2 regions of the Pseudomonas phytophila genome follow, and region 1 is predicted to be linked to the other one. Evidence: predicted binding sites of a transcription regulator. Region 1 holds the regulator's gene; the other holds the start of a gene.
What was found. The regulator sigma-54, encoded in region 1, starts transcription at its own class of promoters, with help from an activator protein. The targets are predictions, from matches to a motif close to ANTGGCATNNANNTTGCTNT.

Region 1 (3,313 bases):
GATGGCAACACGTCCGAAGGCGAGAAGATCGTGTATGACACGGTCAAGCAGATCGTCAGTGCTGGTCGTGCCAATGGCGGCAGCAAGGTGACCACGCCACGTCCGCGTATTGACATGGTTATCCAGCCGAAAAAGAAAACCGACCAGCAGAAGGCCCAGTAAATGGCGACGCTGAAAGCCCAGCATTTGGCTAAGAGCTACAAGGGCCGTCAGGTCGTTCGCGATGTGAGCCTGTCCATCGAAAGCGGCCAGATCGTTGGATTGCTGGGGCCTAACGGCGCTGGCAAGACCACTTGCTTTTACATGATTGTCGGCCTGGTTCAGGCGGATCAGGGGCGAGTGTTGATCGACGACCTGGATGTAAGCCACCAGCCCATGCACGGCCGTGCACGTGCCGGTATTGGCTACCTGCCACAGGAAGCCTCGATCTTTCGCAAGTTGTCGGTAGCCGACAACATCATGGCGATTCTCGAGACCCGTCAGGAACTGGACCGGGATGGACGCCGCAAGGAGCTGGAAAGCCTGCTGCAGGAGTTCCACATCACCCATATCCGCGACAATATGGGCATGAGCCTGTCTGGTGGTGAGCGCCGCCGCGTAGAAATCGCACGCGCACTTGCTACCTCACCGAAATTCATCCTGCTCGACGAACCATTCGCAGGTGTGGACCCGATTTCCGTAGGCGATATCAAACAGATCATCCACCATCTGAAAGCCAAGGGCATCGGCGTGCTGATCACCGATCACAACGTTCGTGAAACTCTGGACATCTGCGAGACAGCCTACATCGTCAATGACGGGCAGCTAATTGCCGAAGGCGACTCGGAAACCATTCTCGCAAATCAGTTGGTGAAAGAGGTCTACCTCGGTCACGAGTTCCGCCTGTAAAAAGAACTGCGGTGCCCGGCTTTAAAGGCGGGCATGCCTGGTTGTTGGTGCTGATGGTTATTAAATGCCAGCATCCCCTAGGCAAACACTTCAGTTTCAGGCATATAATTTGCTTATGTACGCGCCCAGGCGCTCGGTAGTGGATGGCGCATGTGCGCCGGCGAATAAGGTGTTAAGCCCCAGCCATGAAACCATCGCTAGTCTTGAGAATGGGCCAGCAGCTGACGATGACGCCGCAGCTGCAACAGGCCATCCGCTTACTCCAATTGTCGACACTGGACCTCCAACAGGAGATCCAGGAGGCACTGGAGTCGAACCCTATGCTGGAACGCCAGGAAGAAGGCGACGATTTCGACAACGCTGATCCACTGGCTGACAACGTCGAGCAGAAACCTAATCCTGATGTCCAGGAGCCGACTTATCAGGAGCCGGCGCCTACTGTGGACAACCTTGAGGAGGGCGACTGGAGCGAGCGCATCCCCAACGAGCTGCCCGTCGACACCGCGTGGGAAGACGTCTACCAAACCAGCGCCAGCAGCCTGCCCAGCAACGACGATGACGAATGGGACTTCACCACTCGCACTTCTGCCGGTGAGAGCCTGCAAAGCCATTTGCTCTGGCAGTTGAATCTGGCGCCGATGTCCGACACCGATCGCCTGATCGCCGTGACGCTGATCGACTGCATCAACAATCAGGGTTATCTGGACGAGACGCTGGAAGAAATCCTCGACGCCTTCGATCCCGAGCTTGATATCGAGCTCGACGAGATTGAAGCCGTGCTCCACCGCATCCAGCAGTTTGAACCCGCCGGCATCGGCGCGCGCAACCTTAGCGAATGCCTGCTGCTGCAACTGCGTCAGCTACCTGCAAAAACCCGTTGGCTCAGCGAAGCACAGCGCCTGGTCAGTGACTACATCGACCTGCTGGGGAGCCGCGACTACTCGCAGCTCATGCGCCGCATGAAGCTCAAGGAAGATGAACTGCGCCAGGTCATCGAACTGGTGCAAAGCCTCAACCCTCGCCCGGGTTCGCAAATCGAGTCCACCGAAGCTGAGTATGTGGTACCGGACGTCATTGTGCGCAAGGACAACGAGCGGTGGCTGGTTGAGCTCAATCAGGAATCGGTCCCACGCCTGCGTGTGAATCCGCAATACGCCGGGTTTGTCCGCCGCGCTGATACCAGCGCCGATAACACCTTCATGCGCAATCAGCTGCAAGAAGCACGCTGGTTCATCAAAAGCCTGCAGAGCCGCAATGAAACCCTGATGAAAGTGGCGACACAGATCGTCGAGCACCAGCGCGGCTTTCTTGAGTATGGCGATGAGGCGATGAAGCCACTGGTCCTGCATGACATTGCAGAGGCCGTAGGCATGCATGAGTCGACCATTTCTCGTGTAACCACGCAGAAATTCATGCATACCCCCCGTGGTATTTACGAGTTGAAATATTTCTTCTCGAGCCATGTAAGCACCTCCGAGGGCGGTGAATGTTCATCCACAGCCATTCGGGCGATCATCAAAAAACTGGTTGCAGCGGAAAATCAGAAAAAGCCGTTGAGTGACAGCAAGATCGCTGGTTTACTGGAGGCACAAGGCATTCAAGTAGCCCGTCGCACAGTAGCCAAATACCGCGAATCTCTTGGCATTGCGCCGTCGAGTGAACGCAAGCGACTGATGTGACGAGAGGTACCGTAGCAACCGTGCGAGCGTTGGCCCGAGGCGGTTTCTACACAACCCGGTTGCTAGCCACAGCGTTCCAGTGGCAGGCAAACGCCTGCCTCTTTATGCACTGGCAATAAGGAGAAAGCGGTATGCAAGTCAACATCAGTGGACATCAACTGGATGTGACCGACGCCCTACGCGACTACATCACCGAAAAACTCGGACGACTGGAGCGCCACTTCGACAAGATCACTAATGTGCAGGTCATCATGGAGGTCGAGAAGCTCAAGCAGAAAATCGAAGCCACCCTGCACATCCCCGGCTCAAAGGTCGTCGCCAATGCGGAACATGATGACATGTACGCGGCAATCGACCTTTTGACCGACAAGCTGGATAGACAACTGCTCAAGCATAAGGAAAAACAGCTAAGCCTCCTTCAGGGTGCAACGGCTCGCTGATACCCCCAAAACATGATCCGACTAGAAAATATCCTGACCCCCGGCCGTTCACTCGTGAACGTGCCGGGCGGCAGCAAGAAAAAAGTCCTCGAACAAATTGCCAACCTGATCGGCAAAGAAGTGCCTGATCTGGATTCGGACGACGTGTTTTCGAGTCTTATCGCCCGTGAAAAGCTAGGTTCTACCGGCTTTGGTAATGGCATCGCCATTCCGCATTGTCGCTTGAAGGGGTGTGAATCTCCTATCAGCGCGTTGTTGCACCTGAACGCTCCTGTAGATTTCGACGCTATCGATGGCGCCCCCGTT
Region 2 (3,313 bases), 3.1 Mb from region 1:
CAGAGTGTGAACTCTGTCTGCCTTGATATGAACCTGAGCGATACGGCAGTGCGTCGCTGGGTTGAGCAATACAAGGCCGAGCTGTTAGGTGGCCCGGGAATTGGCAACCCGTTGACCAGCGAGCAACAGCGTATTCGCCAACTGGAGCAGCAGATTCGTGAGCTGAAAATGGATAATGACATCCTAAAAAAAGCTACGGCCTTCTTTGCCCGCGAATTGAAGTGATCCATCAACTGGTTCACCAATTACAACGTAAGGCCTACCCGGTGGCTCGTCTCTGTCGGGTACTGCGGATCAGTCGCTCCGGTCTTTATGAGGCCCAACAGCGTCGTTTGAAACCCAAGCCCGCCTGTCCGGCAGCGGCCAGGATCAAGGCAGCCTTTGAAGCGTCGGAGCGTTGCTATGGTAGTCGTCGTGTGGTGAGCGCATTGCGTAAAGAAGGCCTGTCGATTGGTCGCTTCAAGGTGCGCAGCCTTATGAAACAACAAGGTCTGCGCCCGGTCTGGAAGCGTAAGTTTGTTCACACAACCAACAGCAATCACAACTTGCCGGTGGCTGAAAACCTTCTAAATCGCCAGTTCAACCCTGCGGCGATCAATCAATCCTGGGTTGCAGACATTACTTATATCCGCACACGCGGCGGCTGGGTGTACCTGGCAGTGGTCATGGACCTTTTCTCGCGCAAGATCGTGGGCTGGGCCATGGCCCCTCATATGCGAGCCGAGCTGGTAATCAGCGCCATGCAATTGGCTATCGCTCAACGCCAACCTGAGCCAGGTTTGATCGTCCACTCGGATCGAGGCAGTCAGTACGCAGGAGCGGCTTATCAGGCGCTGCTGACCCGCAATGGAATGCGTTGCAGTATGAGCCGCAAGGGTAACTGCTGGGACAACGCGGTTATGGAGCGCTTCTTTTTGAACCTGAAAATGGAGCGTACCTGGAGGAAGGATTACGCCAACCACGCCGAAGCGATAAAGGACATCACGGACTACATCGTGCGGTTCTACAACGAGGGGCGATTGCACTCGAAACTGGGCTATGTGCCGCCCAATCAATATGAGCGGCAAGCAGCCTGACAATCACCGATTGAGGTGTCCGGAAAAAGTTGACCACTGCACGCCGAGCTTTTGATTTTGATCTTGGGCGCCCCGTTAAACCACGCTGGCCGAACGCAGATTCTGAACCGTGGGCAACCCGGCAAGGATGCCGGGTTAGCCGCACCGGGCCATGGATGGCCCATTGCGGCGGCCCACGGTTCAGGATCTGCGGGCGGGTACACCGAGCATTAGCGAGGTGCCGAGTGGTGGGGCAAGAGCGTTTTGCTTACTTTTGCGCTCTATCAAAAGTGAGGCGCTGTAAAAGCGCAACCAATATCAGCCGTTACCCAACAATGGATATGTACACAAAATCCCCCCTCCCTCCAAAAAATCTCACACTTTCTTACAGACCCCACCCGCTATTTCATCACCGATTCCACAGTTGGAAAGCTTCTTGCAATAGGTCATATCAGGTCGCCATCGGCGTCAAAGTTTTGATTTAGCGCGCAGGTGAATAATCGGTGGAACGCTCTCAGTTAATCAGTAGCGCACGTAGCAATCTGGCAGGCCTCGGCCGCGGCCAGCTGGGCGTTCCGTTGCTGCTGTTGGTCATGATGGCAATGATGATGTTGCCCATCCCGCCGTTCCTGCTGGACGTGTTCTTCACGTTCAACATCGCGCTGTCCATCGTGGTTCTGCTGGTCTGTGTGTACGCACTGCGTCCACTCGACTTCTCGGTATTCCCGACCATCCTCCTGGTCGCCACCTTATTGAGGCTGGCGCTCAACGTTGCCTCCACACGTGTGGTCATGCTGCACGGTCAGGACGGTCACGCCGCTGCCGGTAAAGTGATTCAAGCGTTTGGTGAAGTGGTCATCGGCGGTAACTACGTCGTCGGTATCGTGGTATTCGCCATCCTGATGATCATCAACTTCGTGGTAATCACCAAAGGTGCCGGACGGATCTCCGAGGTGAGCGCGCGTTTCACCCTGGACGCCATGCCCGGTAAGCAAATGGCAATCGACGCCGACTTGAACGCCGGTCTGATCGACCAGCCTGAAGCCAAGCGTCGCCGTCTTGAAGTCGCTCAGGAAGCCGAGTTCTACGGTTCCATGGACGGTGCCAGCAAGTTCGTTCGTGGTGACGCCATTGCCGGTCTGTTGATTCTCTTCATCAACCTGATTGGCGGCATGCTCGTGGGTATGCTGCAGCACAACATGACATTTGCTGACGCCGGCAAGATTTACACCTTGCTGACCATCGGTGACGGTTTGGTGGCGCAATTGCCATCACTGCTTTTGTCCACCGCCGCAGCGATCATGGTGACCCGTGCTTCCGGTTCGGAAGAAATGGGCAAGATGATCAACCGCCAGATGTTCACTTCCTGGAAAGCGCTGGGTGTGTCTGGCGCGATCATGATCGTGATGGGCCTCGTGCCAGGCATGCCGCACTTTTCCTTCATAAGTCTGGGCCTTGTCGCTTGCGGCATTGGCTACCTGCTGTGGAAGAAAGAGAATCAGGTCAAGGTCGTCGCGCTGGAAGAGGTCAAGCGTCAGCAGGAAATGCTGCCTTCCCCGACGCGTATTCAGGATTCCAAAGAGCTGGGCTGGGATGATGTAACCCCCATCGACATGATCGGCCTGGAAGTGGGCTATCGCCTCATTCCGCTGGTAGACCGTAATCAGGGTGGTCAACTGCTGGCGCGGATCAAGGGCGTGCGCAAGAAGCTCTCTCAAGAGCTGGGCTTCCTGATGCCGACCGTACACATTCGCGACAACCTGGACCTGGCTCCCAGCGCCTATCGTTTGACGCTGATGGGTGTCACGCTGGCTGAGGCGGAGATTTATCCGGATCGCGAGCTGGCCATCAACCCGGGTCAGGTGTTCGGTTCGCTCAATGGTATTACCGCCAAGGACCCGGCGTTTGGTCTGGAAGCCGTCTGGATCGAAATCAGCCAGCGCAGCCAGGCTCAGTCTCTCGGTTATACCGTGGTTGACGCCAGTACGGTGGTCGCGACTCACCTCAACCAGATTCTTTACAAGCACTCTCATGAGCTGATTGGTCATGAGGAAGTGCAGCAACTGATGCAATTGCTGGCTAAAAGCTCGCCCAAGCTCGCTGATGAGCTGGTTCCAGGCATTCTGTCGTTGTCTGCCTTGCTCAAGGTGTTGCAGGCGCTGTTGGCCGAGCAGGTTCCTGTGCGGGACATCCGCACCATCGCCGAAGCTATCGCCAACAACGCTCAGCGGAGTCAAGATACCGCCGCGCTGGTGGCT

Region 2: the regulator sigma-54 is predicted to act here: its motif matches at 1,479-1,498, upstream of flhA (flagellar biosynthesis protein FlhA).

Annotation. Positions count from the first base shown of each region.
Region 1 covers NZ_CP081201.1:1,250,816-1,254,128, reverse strand. The annotation lists gene lptA (lipopolysaccharide transport periplasmic protein LptA) at 1-162, shown strand, start outside; gene lptB (LPS export ABC transporter ATP-binding protein) at 163-888, shown strand; gene K3169_RS05435 (RNA polymerase factor sigma-54) at 1,074-2,567, shown strand; gene hpf (ribosome hibernation-promoting factor, HPF/YfiA family) at 2,699-3,007, shown strand; gene ptsN (PTS IIA-like nitrogen regulatory protein PtsN) at 3,020-3,313, shown strand, end outside.
Region 2 covers NZ_CP081201.1:4,683,406-4,686,718, reverse strand. The annotation lists one part of gene K3169_RS21175 (IS3 family transposase) at 1-184, shown strand, start outside; one part of gene K3169_RS21175 (IS3 family transposase) at 184-1,076, shown strand; gene flhA (flagellar biosynthesis protein FlhA) at 1,559-3,313, shown strand, end outside.